One region of the Paenibacillus sp. sgz302148 genome, then DNA from elsewhere that is predicted to be linked to it. Evidence: riboswitches for the same ligand, from Rfam matches in the RefSeq annotation. Region 1 holds a riboswitch; each other region holds the start of a gene.

Evidence for each region. Region 1 has a riboswitch for cyclic di-AMP ahead of AC0LWM_RS27935 (resuscitation-promoting factor). Riboswitches for the same ligand answer to the same signal wherever they lie in the genome.
Region 2: another riboswitch for cyclic di-AMP. It lies ahead of AC0LWM_RS04870 (3D domain-containing protein); the one in region 1 lies ahead of AC0LWM_RS27935 (resuscitation-promoting factor).
Region 3: another riboswitch for cyclic di-AMP. It lies ahead of AC0LWM_RS08930 (hypothetical protein); the one in region 1 lies ahead of AC0LWM_RS27935 (resuscitation-promoting factor).

Annotation. Positions count from the first base shown of each region.
Region 1 covers NZ_JBVYOJ010000025.1:10,761-16,030, reverse strand. Annotated here, with positions in the region: gene yabG (sporulation peptidase YabG) at 1-203, opposite strand, end outside; gene rsmA (16S rRNA (adenine(1518)-N(6)/adenine(1519)-N(6))-dimethyltransferase RsmA) at 272-1,147, opposite strand; gene rnmV (ribonuclease M5) at 1,148-1,693, opposite strand; gene AC0LWM_RS27935 (resuscitation-promoting factor) at 1,840-2,985, opposite strand; cyclic di-AMP (ydaO/yuaA leader) riboswitch at 3,253-3,456, opposite strand; gene AC0LWM_RS27930 (TatD family hydrolase) at 3,632-4,405, opposite strand; gene AC0LWM_RS27925 (HD domain-containing protein) at 4,417-5,270, opposite strand, start outside.
Region 2 covers NZ_JBVYOJ010000002.1:272,360-277,629, forward strand. Annotated here, with positions in the region: gene tnpB (IS200/IS605 family element RNA-guided endonuclease TnpB) at 1-362, opposite strand, end outside; gene AC0LWM_RS04865 (DeoR/GlpR family DNA-binding transcription regulator) at 705-1,490, shown strand; cyclic di-AMP (ydaO/yuaA leader) riboswitch at 1,809-1,981, shown strand; gene AC0LWM_RS04870 (3D domain-containing protein) at 1,990-2,655, shown strand; gene AC0LWM_RS04875 (polysaccharide deacetylase family protein) at 2,743-3,864, opposite strand; gene AC0LWM_RS04880 (sigma-54 interaction domain-containing protein) at 3,970-5,270, shown strand, end outside.
Region 3 covers NZ_JBVYOJ010000005.1:29,312-34,581, reverse strand. Annotated here, with positions in the region: gene mqnC (cyclic dehypoxanthinyl futalosine synthase) at 1-646, shown strand, start outside; gene AC0LWM_RS08950 (hypothetical protein) at 862-1,224, shown strand; gene AC0LWM_RS08945 (hypothetical protein) at 1,256-1,504, opposite strand; gene AC0LWM_RS08940 (hypothetical protein) at 1,507-1,845, opposite strand; gene AC0LWM_RS08935 (RNA polymerase sigma factor) at 1,847-2,323, opposite strand; cyclic di-AMP (ydaO/yuaA leader) riboswitch at 2,698-2,886, shown strand; cyclic di-AMP (ydaO/yuaA leader) riboswitch at 2,974-3,158, shown strand; gene AC0LWM_RS08930 (hypothetical protein) at 3,289-3,729, shown strand; gene AC0LWM_RS08925 (potassium-transporting ATPase subunit F) at 3,847-3,924, shown strand; gene kdpA (potassium-transporting ATPase subunit KdpA) at 3,950-5,270, shown strand, end outside.

The DNA.
Region 1 (5,270 bases):
GATTCGCGCATTTTCGCCCCTGCCCGCGACCGCGCTTCGAACTTCTCCGGTTCGGTTACGGTTACGAGATCGTCGACGTAAGAGTCGGCGAGCAATCGGAATTCCGTTCCTTTTAATATCGCATATTCGCGATAAAATGTTTCAATGCGAAACAGGACATCTCCGCCATATGAACGGCGAACGACCAGGTCTCCTTGCCTCATAAGCCAAATCACCTCTACGTCTATCGTATGGGCAGACGCGGCAATTGGTGCCACCTGAGCCGGCCAGATTATTCCTGCATCGCGTTGCTCAGGCGGGCGAACTCCTCCAGGCTGAGCGTTTCTCCGCGCCGGGTCGGATCGATGCCGCAGCGTGCCAGAACAGCCTCCATCTGCCCTCTCGTCTCCTTGGTGTAGAAACGAGTCAGCAAATTGTTGGCGAGCGTCTTGCGCCGCTGGGCGAAGCTTGCCTGCACCACGTCGAAGAAATGCTTCGCATCCTTGACGTCCACTGCCGGCTTCGATCGCACTTTCAGCCGGATGACCGCCGAATCAACGTTCGGCTGCGGCACGAACACCGTCTGCGGCACGATGCAGACGAGCTCCGGCTCGCAATAGAACTGAACGGCTACGCTTAAGCTGCCGTAATCTTTGCCGCCCGGCTTCGCCGCCATCCGCTCCGCGACTTCCTTCTGGATCATGACGACGATATTCTCGAGCGGCAGCCGCTCCTCCAGCAGTTTCATGATAATCGGGGTCGTCACGTAATACGGCAAATTGGCGACAACGCTGACGGCCTCTACGCCGTTCAGATGCTGCGCGACAACCTCGTGCAGGTTCAGCTTGAGCACGTCGCCGTGGACAACCTTCACGTTGGCGTAGGGCGCAAGCGTGTCCTCCAGAATCGGGATGAGCCGCTGGTCGATTTCGATGGCTGCGACTTTGCCCGCTTCCTTCGCGAGCTGCTGCGTCAGCGCCCCGATGCCCGGACCGATCTCAAGCGCGCCGCGCGTAGCATCCAGCTGCGCCGCATCGACGATTTTGCCGAGGATGTTCTGGTCGATCAGAAAGTTCTGGCCTAAGCTTTTTTTCAACGTGAATCCGTATTTGTTAATAATCTCTTTGGTCCGCCTCGGCGAGGCGATATCCTGTTCGATGTTCGTCATCTATGACCCTCTTTTGTCCAATTGTTGCAGCGCCGCTTGAAACTCCTCGCGGCTAATTTGAAACATGCTGCACCGTTTATAAAATTGTTTGCCGTTGCATACGCCAATCCCAAGCAGCTTGCCCATCTCCAGCCGTCTGCGCGCCGCGTCGGCATGTACGATGAGTCCCGCTTCGATCAGGTCCTCCATCGTGATCTGCGACTCGCTCCCGGCGTATTCGCTGCGCACATTGGCAAGTGCCTTCCGGATCGTCTCAGGGCTCGCGTTCTCGACGCCGATGTCGCCTTTCCACTCCGCGTCCTCCGCATTGATGAAAGCATGCTTGCAGCCCGGTACGCGCGCCGCCACGATTTTACGAATCCGCTCCCCCGCATGATCGGGGTCGGTGAAGATAATGACGCCGCGTCTCGCATGCGCAAGCTCCACCCTGCGGAGGACGTCCTCTCCGATGGCCGAGCCACCGGTCTCGATCGTTTCGGCCTCTACGGCCCTCAGAATCGCCGTTGTATCGTCTTTGCCCTCAACGACAATAATTTCTTTAATCATTCCGCCATTCGTCCTCCAGACCCCATGGATACATGATGTGAGTGGTAATGTTAAAACTTACGCCTCACAGCAAAAAAGAAGAGGATGTACTCCTCTTCTTAGCATGCCACATTTTGCAATTGAATGCCAGCTGCCCAAGCTGAAGCTTAATTCGCCGACGGCTTATTCGGCCCGATAATATAAACGGTGTAGCCTCGCTTAAGCCCAAAACGGTCGACGTAATCCTCGCTATCGAAATAGACGTCGATTTTCTTCCCTTTGACGGCACCGCCGGTATCTTCCGCCCGCCGGAAGCCGATCCCTTCGATGTATACCCACCAGCCCATCGGAATGACCTTCGGATCAACCGCAATCGTACGGCCTTCGGTTACCCGCGTGCCGGATGCGGTCACGCCATAACCGTGATCGCCCTTCTTCTTGCCGGTCGATTCTTCGCCGGCCGAATAAGCGGTTAACGTGACGTTCTTAAGCACTTGCTTCGCATCAAACGTGACGCCCTTCTTCGACAACGTCTCCACTGCGGGAGAATGTTTGGATAATACCGCCACCTTCGGCATCTGCTTCGTGCCGACGGCGATAATGGTATTCACAGATGGCGCCTGCACAAGCTTGTTTACGACTTTCGCCGATACGAGCTTGCCGTCTTCGTACACTTTCTCCACCTTGCTGACGACAAGACCGGATTTGCCGTTCTGAACGACCTTCTCCTTGCCTTTGAGCAGCGTCGGATCCGCCTTCTTCACGATCTGGAACGGAACGGTCTGTTTGCGGTCTTCGAACGTTTTCTTCACTCTGACGACCGTGACCTTGCCTCCCGAAGCGATCGCCTGGTCCAGCGATGGCATTACTTTGTCTTGCTTGCCTATAGAAATATTCGACTTCTCTATGGCGTTTCGAACTGTCTTTTCTGTCGTGTATACCGTTTTGGTCTGCCCGTCAGCAGTCACTTGAACCGGAATCGCATGATCGATCACGACGCGATCCCCGTCCTTGATCGACGACGTTACCGGCAAAGAAATCCGGTCGTGCTCGCCGATCGAAATGGCTTGTTCATCCAGTAGGCGTTGCAGGACCCATTGCTTTGTTTCCACAACGGTTTCTCGTCCATTCACAACTACGGATACGCTCTTGGTAGCCGTACCGTACAACAACACCAAAAACATGAAAGTCATAGCGAATGAGATTACAGCGGTAAGTAGGATCAGACGCAAGTTTTCATGCTTCCATCGCAATGCGAAAGACATGCTGGATGATCGGTTCCCATGGGTGTCCTCAAACTGAAAATCGCCCACTTCTTCGGTCCTCCTTCATAGCCCCGCCGCCCGAGTGTAACATGAGTTCATCCTGACGCGACTATCGTTTTTTACTCCCAGATCCGCAGTTCGATCCGATCGAAGCTGCTAATCCGGTGTGCAAGCTGGTACAGTCCACCTCCCATGCTTAACTGTATGAACCCCGCTTGTTCGATATTCAAAATAAAAGAAGCCGGCGATAAGAGGATACTCTTTCGCGGCTTCCGGTGACGTCAAAAACACATAGGAAGGTTGGCAGCACGAAATTTCCTCTCCCTGGCACGCTTACGAGGTTAGCTGACGGATTCGGACGTGAGAGTCGCCCTATTCGCAACGCAATCACATTCGGCATATGGCCAAAAATGATCGCTTGCAAAATTCACCCCTAATGAATGCACACGGCGTACTATCGGATAAGCAGCCGTACGTGGTTCCCCCGTTCTCCTACTGGAGACTCAGCGATACTGGAAATTGCAAACAATATTAACGTTCTGAAAAGAATGATAACCTGATTCCACCATCGGTGTAAAGAACGGCAAAAAACCGTTTTTCGGTAAAATTGATGAAAAAGCAGCGAAATTTCGTGAATTTTTGAAACAAAAGCATTAATTATTTCGTCATATTTAAGAAGATCTCTGTATTTCTTTCATTTTTGTGAAAATGTAAATATTTGGGCGGCGTTTTCGCTCGTTATTTTCGCGATTTCTTGGAGAGAAATTCCTTTTATTTCCGCTGCCATCTCCGCCACTAGTCTCACATGAGCACTCTCGTTTCGCTTTCCACGAAATGGGTGAGGAGTTAAATAAGGGCTATCTGTCTCGACCAATAGACGGTCCAGAGGCACCTTCGAGAGCACATCTTTCGGTTGAACCGCATTCTTGAACGTGATCGGTCCCCCGAACGAAATATAAAAACCCATATCGAGACATTGCTTGGCCGTTTCCCAGCTCCCCGAGAAGCTGTGCATGACCCCGCCGACCTCTCCGGCCTTCTCTTCCTTCAACAACCTCAGAATATCCTCATGCGCATCCCGATTATGAATGACAATCGGCATGTTCAGCTTGCGAGCGAGCCTGATTTGCTCCCGAAATACGCGATGCTGCACGTCCCGCGGCGACGTGTCCCAATAATAATCTAGCCCGATCTCACCGATCGCCACCACCTTCGGGTGTTTCGCTAGCGATTCGATCCATTCCAAATCGCCCGGTTCCATAGTGATCGCATCTTGGGGATGCCATCCAACGACGGCGTAGATGAAATCGTAGGTTTCGGCAAGCTTCATCGTCGTCGGGATCGTTTCGCGGTTGAATCCGATATTGATTAATTTGGTTACGCCCTGCTCCAGCGCGCGCGCGATTACTTCCTCGCGATCATCGTCGAACTTGGGCGAATCCAAATGCGTATGCGTGTCGATTAACATGATTGTCCTCCTCATTCTATGTCGAAAAATTTCCGGACTTCCGGCTTCAAATTTTGTCTTTCTTCATATAACATGTCCGCAGGATAATAGAAGTGATGTTTCCCCATATGGATGCCGCTGATCGAGCGGACGATCTCCGATTTTCGCGAGATTTCGGTCAACTTGTCGCGATCGCCGAGCAGTAAAATCGGCGGTTTCTCCTCAGCTTCCCCAGGCCGATAAACATCATACGGAAGATCGGAAGGAAAATCAATCTCGAAGTAATAATCGGGATCGATGCCGATTTGGCGCATATTATCGCGGATCGTTTCGATCAATTTCCCGTCGATGACGTCCGATATGACATATTTGTACAGCTTTCGGTCGAGAAATCGAATGCACAGATCGGATAGGATCGGGTCCCGCTCCTTCGTCCATTGCATGAACAGCGTTTGGATCAGCGCTTCATCCAGCATCAAATACTGCTCGGCCGTCATCGTATTCTCGAATAGCGACGGCAGCGGTTCGAGCAGGAATTGAAACGAATAACGACCCCCATAAAGCTGTTTCGCCCTGCGAAATATTTGTCGAAGTATGATTTCCGAGCTTCGCGTAACCGGGTGGAAGTAGACCTGCCAGTACATTTGGTATCTCGACATCAAATAATCTTCCACCGCATGCATGCCGCTGTCCTTAACGACGATTTTTCCTTTGAAAGGCCTAAGCACGCGCAAAATCCGGTCCAAGTCGAACGTTCCGTAATTGACGCCGGTAAAATAGGCATCGCGAAGCAAATAATCCATCCGGTCCGCGTCCAATTGGCTCGATACGAGGCTGATGACGATCGGCTTATTGTACGTTTTGGCGATCACTTCGGAAACGCGCT
Region 2 (5,270 bases), on a different contig from region 1:
GCTATATTTCCATTGCTGAAGTTTGTCTGGTACGACTGGACAGGATTCTTTTTGCTTTTGAATTTGGGGGCATCGTTTTGTTTTTTGAAAAAACGGCTGTATGCATCGCTCAAATTTCGCAGTGCATTTTGCAAAGCAAATTTATCGGGTTCCTTGAGCCATTCCAGCTTTTGTTTTAGCTTGGTTAGCTGTGCTGAACACGAACCGTAGCTTAATCCTTTTCCTGTTTCTCTGAAGGTGTCGTTCCATAGCGCGAGAAAGCGATTGAACACAAATCGGCTGCATCCGATCGTCTTAATTATTAGCGTTGACTGTTCAGGTGTCGGGTAAATGCGGAACTTGAAAGCTTTGTTTACTAGCAATCCTGCTCACCCCATTTACTGATTCTGTTTTGTTCTTCTGTATGTTCGCTTACAGTCGCTACAAAATAAGAGGGTACCAGATAATACTCCAAACGCATCGTGCAAACGCTTGACTGATTCCATTATACCAAACTTATGTTCGTATAAAAAGAGTTTTCATATACTTTTAATGACATTGATGATATAAATTTATTATTGAATTACACATGAATTGGATAGATAGCGTGGTCAGAAATCAACTAACACCCCTATCCGAAGCTTTCTAACTCACGACTAAAGTCACGAGTGTGCAAAAGTTGTTAATCGTTCACAGATTGATAGACCGACAAGGAGGCTGCATGTATGTCATTGGTCGGCGAAGAGCGGAAAGAACTCATCCTTCAACAGCTCCATTTGCACGGCAAAGTGAAAACGAACGAGCTCGTTGAGCAGCTTCAAGTTTCTTCCGAAACGGTACGCAGATATTTGGAGGAGCTGGAAGAGGAAAACAAGCTGAAGAAAGTATACGGCGGCGCGATCAGCATCAAGACGGAGCGCGAAGAGCCGCCTCATATGAAACGCGAAATCATGCACATCGAGGAGAAGCGCAGAATCGGACGAACCGCGGCTTCTCTCGTGCAGCCGAACGACGTGATCATCATCGACGACGGGACAACCCCCGTACAGCTGCTTCATTTTATCGGCCATGTGCAGAACTTGAAGATCATCACCGTCTCCATCAATGCGCTGAACCTGCTGATCGACATGCAAAATCAGGGCAGCTTCAACGGCGAAGTGTTTTTCATCGGCGGCAAGGTCAATCCCAAGCATTACCGGACGTCCGGCGCGCTAGCGGAAAATATGATCGAGCATTTTTCGGCGGACAAAGCGTTTATCTCGATCGACGGTATGATGCTAGGCAAAGGGATGACCTGTTACGATACGGACCGGGCGATGATCGTCCGCAAGTTCATCGAGAACTCCTCGGAAACGATCGCGCTGACCGATCATTCCAAAATCGGCGTGAACACATTCTACAAAATCGCCGACCTGAAGGATATCGATACGATCATCTGCGATACGGCGGCACCAAAAGAATGGGAGCGCGAGCTCGAAGCGAAGTCCGTGCGCTGGTTGGTTGCGGAATAAGCAGCTTCTAACGCGCACAATGAAAGGCGTACAAGCCGTACTTACGGCCTGTGCGCCTTTTTACGCTTTATTTTCAGTTACAATTTTACCTTAAATTCAATATGTAATGTTTGCCAGAATGCGAGTCTTACAAGCCTAGTAACACGCCCTTCAGATTCCCTCATGGTCCGGCCTCAAACGCCTTTCCCCTCAAGCAATTGAGCGTTTATTACCATTCGTAAGCCCTTTCATTCCAGTCACTGCATCTATCATTTTTCATTTACATACATTTCCACTGTAAACATTTGTGGGGTTCAATTCATAGAAATGATATGTTAGCCTACTAAAAGGCCGAAACTTTTATAAGATTCCATTATAAAGGTGCGGGGGATGATTTTTCATGGTTTGTTTACATAAAGACAAGCCATTTGGGGTGAAGCGCGGCAACGCACAGGGTTGTATCCTCAACCCGAACCCGACAACTAACCTCGTAGGCAATTTATTTAAAAGGAGCACATAAATGAATATCAAAACGATCAAGAAATCGCTAGTCAGCATTGCTCTGGGGGCCTTCGCTCTAACAACCTTTTCGGTTTCGGCATTTGCCGAGGAGTATCGCATCAAACAGGACGATACGTTCTGGACGATTTCCCAAGCTTACGGGCTGCCGCTAAGCAGCGTGCTTGCTGCGAACAAAGGCGTAGACCCGCTAAACCTTCAGGAGGGGCAAACGATTCAATTGCCGACCAAAAACAGTGTGGCGAAAGCTCCAACCTTTACGGCCAAAGAATCGTCCAAGCCTGTCAAGATCGCATCCGCCGCGGATGATAACACGATCATTACCCCTTCGGGCAAAGCGTACGAGTTTAGAAAATCGTTTGACGTCGTTGCATCCGCTTACTCCGCAGATCCGTCGGAGAATGGCGGTTATGGAGCCGTCGATTATTTCGGGGATGCGCTGAAGCTGGGTACGATCGCCGTTGATCCGAAGGTCATTCCTTTCGGCACGAAACTGTTTATTACCGGATACGACTTCGCTGGCCTGCCTAAAGGCGGCATGATTGCAACCGCAAGCGATGCGGGCGGAGCGATCAAAGGTAAGCGAATCGACATCTTTATTCCCGGTTCGAAAAGCAAGGTCAACATGTTTGGCTTTCAAGACGTTAAAGTGTACATTTTAAAGTAATCATACTTAATTCCGTTAGGACAGCCGTTAAGCATTTGCTTAGCGGCTGTTTTCTATTTGATTCAACGCAAAAGTCGGTGTTTCTCGTTATTGGCTCGGCGGAATATGCAGCAATTGAGGGACGGTGACGATCCGGTATCCGTCGTCTTTCAGCTTCTGAATAATACGGGGCAGCGCTTTTACCGTTCCTGATAAATTTTGACGATTTCCCCCGGCCGAATGTTGCAGGATAATTGCACCAGGGTGAATGTACGGGATTACGTTATCCGTTACCTGCTGCATGTTCAGCTCTTTCCAATCCAACGAATCGATATCCCAGTTCACGACGACAAAATGGTTCCGCTTCATCCATCGCAGCTGCGGCTCCGTAATTTCCCCATAGGGTGGGCGAACCAACTTTGGTTTATAGCCGATAAGGCTGGATAGCACATGCTGAGTGCGCTCGATTTGCTGCTCGAAGTTAGGCACCGATATTTTTGTAAAAAGCGGATGATTGAACGAATGGTTGCCGATGACATGCCCTTCATTCACGATGCGCCGCACGACGTTCGGATTCTCTTGCGCCCGGGAACCGAGCAGGAAAAAGGTTGCCTTGACGCGATGCTTCTTCAAAATATCCAAGATTTGCGGAGTATACACGGAATCCGGCCCATCGTCGAACGTGAGGGCAACGCGTTTTAGATTGGAAGCCCCGTGCACCTTGAAGAAGCCCGAATATTTAACCCTCAACTCGGACAACGACAGGCGGCGTTGCGACATCTGCAATTGATGTACCGGCAACGATCGTTTCTTCGGTTTTGGTTTGATGTCCGGTTTTGATTTCGCTTTCGCAGACGGCTTGGACGATGAACCGGACGGCGGCTGTAATTGCAGCTTCGGTACGTTCAGCACGCCATCAGAAGCCTTCCGTCGGCCGGTTGTGCCCGAACCGGAAGTGGATGTCTTCGATTCCTCCTTGTTACCCGCCCTTGCTTGCAGCCGAAAACGCGGAGGCCGAAATTCCGGCTCCGCCGAGCGTCGCGACTGGGAATGCATGTTCGATGCCGCATGGTTCAGCTTATGATTCAACTCGTCCAGGGACGATAACGGTTCTTTCGTTTCCGAATGCGACGGCTTCATGCTGTTCGAACGGTCGCTGGATCCGCCGCAGGCGGTACATACCAATGCTGCAATGACGATTGTAAGATTCAGCTTGGCGGCAGCGTTCATGGCAATCCCCCCTCCGTTCTAGTGTGCTTGTTCGGCGCTGTTTTATGCGCAGTCCAATTGTGGTACACTCGAATTAACGATGCATGTCAAGGAAGGACGGCTATTATGGGTCAGATGCAACTGCCGCCGATCGATCGGTCTTTTATCGTAGTGGCTGCGGAGCTTTCCGCGGCCGAGGCGTTGTCTCGTTGTGCGGGACAAGCCTATATCGTCATTACACACGAACAACAGCCCTACGTTCTGCGAGTCGAAACGCTGAGGCGGCTTGCCGAACAGAATGCGCAGCAATCGCTGCTAACAGGGTTTATACATACAGGGTTGGTTATCCCTTCCCCAATTTGCAGACCGGATGAACTGATCGAACGGGATACGGATTGGTCCGTGCCCGTTCTTGTCGTCGATGAAGAAGGGAACCATCCGTACGCGGGCGTCGTCAGCCCCACGGCAATGGTGCGTTACTGGAAGGCGGAGCGCGAACGGCTGGCCGCTTATTTGCATACGATCATAGAGACCGTAGGTGATGCGGTAACCGCCGTCGACAAGGACGGCAAAGTATTGTATTGGAACCGGGCCGCAGAGGAGACGTATGGTATTGCCCGGGTGAGTATCGTCGGGCGTACGATCGGCGAGCATTTCCAGACGGAGTCGATTATGCTGTACGGCGTATTGGATGAAGGGCGCGAAGTGCGGCAAGTGTACCACCAGCCGACAGCCGACAAGCACGTGCTGATCAACGCTTCGCCGATCGTCGAGAACGGCGTCATTATCGGCGGCGTCGCGACGGAGCACGACATTACGCGAATCGTTCGCCTGAACGAAGAGCTATACGCGGCGCCGCTCTGGCTCGAGCAGGAACGGCTCGCGGAATCGGTGCTTGAGGCGGCCGGGGTCGGGCTCCAGCAAGCGATACGGCTTGCGCGCAAGGTGGCGCCGACGGATAGTCCGGTGCTGCTCATCGGTGAGCCGGGGTCGGAGACGGAAATGATCACCCGGCTCATCCACGAATCGAGCAAGCGTAAGGACGGCCCGCTGCTGACGCTGAACTGCGCCGCATACCCGGCCGGCGCGCTTGAAAGCGAACTGTTCGGCTACCAGGGCGGCGCGTTCTCCGGCGCCGATCATAGCGGCAAGCCAGGCCGGCTGGAAGCGGCCGACGGCGGGACGCTACTGATCGAGGACATCGACGAGATGCCGCCGGAGCTGCAGCTGAAGCTGTTCCAGTATATCGAGGAGGGGCAGCTGCAGCGCGTCGGGGCGAATCAGCCGACAGCCGCAGACACGCGAATCGTCGCCTCCGCGACGGCGGCGCTGTACGACAAGTGGAAGGACGGACGGTTCCACAATGCGCTGTACTACAAGCTTCACGTCGCCCAGATCGGCATCCCGCCGCTGCGCGAGCGGACAAC
Region 3 (5,270 bases), on a different contig from region 1:
GAACGAAGCAGGCCTCGATTCGTTGCCGGGCGGCGGCGCTGAAATATTGGACGACCGCACGCGCCGCAAAATCAGCCGCCTCAAAGGCTCCTGGCGCGACTGGATGGACGTCATGCAAACGGCGCACCGTCAAGGCATGCATACGACGGGCACGATGGTCATCGGCTTCGGCGAGTCGATGGAGGAGCGCGCGCTGCATTTGCTGCGCATCCGCGACGCGCAGGACGAGTGCATTCAGCAGAAGCTGAATACGCCGGGCTTCCTGGCGTTTATTCCGTGGACGTTCCAGCCGGACAATACGAACATGAAAGTCGAAAAAGCGTCGCCCGAGGAATATCTGAAGACGCTCGCGATCAGCCGCATCATGCTCGACAACATTCCGAACTTCCAATCGTCATGGGTGACGATGGGGCCGGAGATCGGCAAGCTGACGCTCAGCTACGGCTGCAACGATTTCGGCAGCACGATGATCGAGGAGAACGTCGTATCCGCGGCAGGCACGACGCATAAGGTCAACATCAGCTCGACGCTGCAAATCATCCGCGAAGCGGGCAAAATCCCGGCGCAGCGCAACACGCGCTACGAGATCCTGCGCGTATTCGACGACAACGCGACCGTGGAGAAAGATTTTGTAATGCAGAACTAATCGTAATAAATAGCAACCTCCGCTCCACGAATTTTTTCGCGGTGCGGAGGTTTTTTGTTGGAAAGCCCAAGTTTTACGTCGCATAGTTTCGTGTGGTCGATCTAACATTGCATTTTTTATACGGATACTAGTATGGTGCCGGTACAAGTTCATTCGATTGTATTTCGTACAATCGGAATTCCAAATCATGTGATTTGAAGAGGGGGAATTCAATTTTGATTGCACATTTTGCAACGGATTTCCTTTTTTACTCGAATTCAGAGGATTTCCATTGCTCGTTATGCAATGATGATCTGACAGGGCTTGATGCGGTCGATGCTGCTGCTGTTGAACACATACGACAAAGAATGGATGTCGTCGGACGTCGAAAACATGTGTCCTTATCCCGACTTAGAAGAAATCCTACCGCGAACATAATTCAACAAGTCCCCTTGTTCTCTGTAAACACCGACCAATTGCTCGATTTGTTCGGTATTCATTCCGGCATGCCGCAACGCTTTTCGGAACGCCTTTATCCCTTGATGCCTTCGGTAAAATACCGCAGGAACAAGCAGACTCCCTTTCCCAACAACCTTTAGGATACCTGATAGCAGAACTAGCCAGCGCATATCAATGATTCGAAAAGCTGGAGGCTACCGACTTGAGCGTTCCGATATAGTCTTTGGCCATTTCCAGCGCATCTGCAGGAGGGATGCCCGCATCCACAAGCCCTTTGTAAAATTGGCCGACGGCCAGCCCCATCTGAGCGCCTGCTTGTTCTGAATACAGCGATTTGATAAGCTCATTCACTAGCTTGGGGACTTTATCCGACATGACCTCCATCAGTTCGCCGATTTCTTTTGTAGGGATATTACTCATAACTAACATCTCCTTATCAGTTGATTTAAAGTATGATATGCCAGGCTCGGCATTGTCATCTTGAAGATCCAATTCACCAAATCCAGCGGGGAATCCACAGTTTGCTCCAGCTCCGTCGCTTTGGACTTCACTTGCTTGAGCCACGCCGACTTCTGACCGGGAGGGAGCGAAGCGGAGATTTGCTGCATTTGCCGGAACAATGTCAGCTCTTCCTTCAAATATTGTCTGAACCGGGGATCTTGGCGGATCAATTCAAACACTTGCATTTTAGACTCCGCATCCAACCAGCCTGCAACATATTGCAATGCAAGCTCCCGCAGTTCTTGTTCCCGCTGATCCATGCTACCCCTCCTCCATCCAGTTCATTAGTTTTCTTTTTGCATAATAACATTTGCTCTTGATAGTCCCTTCCGATAATCCCGTAAGCTGCGCAACTTCCCGGTAGGTAAGACATTCTACGTAAATACAATACATAATCGTTCGGGAGACTTCGTCCAATCGACTCAGCATTTCGGATAAATCAGCACGCAAGATGAGCCGGTGTTCGGGGGAAGCCTCATGCGCCTGTGCCTGCTCCAGCTCGATTTCACTGCTTGTTTCCATATTTGACTTGCGAAGCCGATCGACCATTTTATGGTGTGCGATTGTTAAAATCCAAGCTTTCATGGATCTGACGCGAGGCGCTTTGTCCAGGTTCGTATAAACAGATAAGAAGGTGTCTTGAAAAATATCTTCAATCAGATGCGTGTCACGAAGCTTATATTTCAAATATGAATAGACGCGATCTGCAAATTGTTCGTAGATTCCGTCAAATTCCACATTTCCCCACCCCCTCACTACAATAGTCGTTATCAAACCGAGATTAGTTCGAATCGCCCGATGATTTTTGAAAAATATTTTTATTGGACTAGCAGAAGTTCAATAAACGCACTAAAATCATACTTTCCTCCCATTTCCTCAACTATGAACACGATTTGAGCTCTTTTCTTGCTTTTCGCAGCTTGGATCTGCAAGATTCGAGATAATCGCCGAACGACAGAGATAATCCAAGAAAACAAAAGGTTATCCGTCAAGTAAGCGCTCCACTCCTTCGCAGGTTTCCAATTCGTGCCTCATTTCGCTTGAAAGCCGCCTTTACAGTTTCAAGAGCGAGGAGTATGATTCAATTCATGATTTACCAATTCAACGAATTGCTTCAATGATCGCTGAGTTTCCGAACAGGAAAACGGGGGAACCAACCGCGATATGGCCGTCTGTGTGAGAGCGGATTGCGATGTCGCATGGGGTGAATCCTTAAGGTCAAACAAGATGACCTTGGGGTAGGGCGAACTCTCACCGCCCGAATCCGGCAGCTAACCTCGTAAGCGTGGATGGAGAGAGGAGTGACACCGTGATCGTGTAAACGACCGCAGGGGTTAAAGCCTCTGTGGTTTTTTATTGTCCAAAAACGAAATGTGATGAATCATAATGCATCTTTATCGCTGAGTCTCCGAGCAGGAGAGCGGGGGAACCAACGGCCGCGGGCCGATGTGAATAAGCATCGGGCCGAAGCCACGGGGTGAATCCTTAAGGTCAAACAAGTTGACCTTGGGGTAGGGCGACTTCCACGTCCGAATCCGACAGCTAACCTCGTAAGCGTATAGGGAGAGGCAACGATTGTCGTGCTTTCCAACTGCGATTCGAATAACGAATCGCATGATGCCGGAAGCCTGCGAGAAGAGTTCCTCATCTCGCAGGCTTCTTTGTTGTTGCTTTCTCCTTAAAGTACAAGGAGGAGAATTGGAATGGAGAATACCTATCAGCCGGAGGAATCCGACGGGGAACCGCAGTTTACGCTGGTGTACGCACCGAACAAAGCGGGAGAAAATTTTGTGAAGCTTTTGAAATATAAAAAAATTCCGTATGCCGTCTTGACGAATACCGAAGAGGCAAGAAGCTATTGGACCGGCCTCGGCGTACAGCATGTCATCTGCATCGATTCGGCGGATCACCAGACTTGGATCGTGCCTGAGGTGGCCGTCGGCAATGTTTACATTTTCGAACAAAGCCTGAATTTGTGCTGCCGTTTCATTCAGGTTTGCCGGACGTGGACGTCCAAGTCGATTTATGTCATTACGCAAGGGGCAAATCCGCGGATGATCTATCGGGGGTTAGGCGCGGATTGCGTCGTGCATTCAAGAACCGGTGAGGTTGCGTTTCTGCTGCAATCCTCCGAGAACGGGTAGGAGTTGATATTCAATGTTGGACTTATATATGATTTCGGCGCTAGCCGCCGCGTTCGGCTTGTTTTACGGATTTCTCCGTTGGTGCGACAGCGTGGTTGAGACGGGAGGCGAGCCGAAATGATCGTCGTGCTGATCGCAGCGCTGTTCGTATTCGTATATTTGGCTTATGCGCTAGTGAATCCGGAGAAGTTCTAATGTAAAGATGCGGAGGAGAGTTTAGATGGGAATGATACAAATCGCCGCGGTCATCGCGCTGCTTTTATTGCTTGTCAAACCTTTGGGGACGTACGTGTATCGCGTCTTTTCCAATGAATCGAATTGGAGCGACAAGCTGTTCGCGCCGGTCGAGAAGCTGATATATAAAGCTGTCGGCTTGCGCAACCGCTCCGGGATGACATGGAAAAAATACGCGTTAAGCTTTATTCTGACCAACATTGCGCTGGTTGCGATCAGTTATATTGTATTGCGGCTGCAAAAAGGTCTGCCGCTGAACCCAAGCGGGACCGACAACATGGAGCCGACCCTGATTTTCAATACGGTCATCAGCTTTATGACCAACACGAACCTACAGCATTACAGCGGCGAATCAGGACTTAGCTATTTCTCGCAAATGGCGGTTATCACGATGATGATGTTCACCTCGGCGGCGACCGGCTTTTCGGTGGCGATCGCGTTCGTGCGCGGCATTACGAGCAAAGGGCAGCATATCGGCAACTTCTTCGAAGATTTCATCAAGGCGCATACGCGGATTTTTTTCCCGTTCGCCGTTGTCATTACGCTGCTGCTCGTCGCCTTGCAGGTGCCTCAGACGCTGCAGCCTACGGTTACGGCGACAACGCTTGAGGGGGCCGTGCAGCAAATCGCGATGGGCCCGGTTGCTTCGCTGGAATCAATCAAGCATTTAGGCACGAACGGCGGCGGATTTTTCGGAGCGAACTCTTCGCACCCGTTTGAAAATCCGAACGCGTTAACGAACGTCATCGAAATGCTGTCGATGTGGGCGCTGCCGGCGGCATTGCCGTATACGTACGGATTGTTCGCCCGTAACAAAAAGCAAGGCTGGGTGATTTTCTCAGCGATGATGACGTTGTTCATCCTGTTTCTGTCGATTGTCTTTTATTCGGAAAGCCAAGGCAATCCAGCCATTAATGCGCTTGGCGTCGATGCTTCGCAAGGCAGCATGGAAGGCAAAGAAGTCCGCTTCGGTATCGCGCAGTCGGCCTTGTTCACGACGGTGACGACGGCGGCAACGACCGGTACGGTCAACAATATGCACGATACGCTGACGCCGCTCGGTCAGATTACGCCGCTTGCCTTGATGATGCTGAACTGCGTGTTCGGCGGCAAAGGCGTCGGACTCGTCAATATGCTGATGTACGCGATACTGGCCGTGTTCTTGTGCGGGTTGATGGTCGGGCGAACGCCGGAATTTCTAGGCAGAAAAATCGAAGCGCGCGAAATGAAGCTAATTGCAATCGCGATTCTAGCGCATCCGTTCATCATATTGGCACCTACCGCGATTGCGTTTCTCACCGATCTCG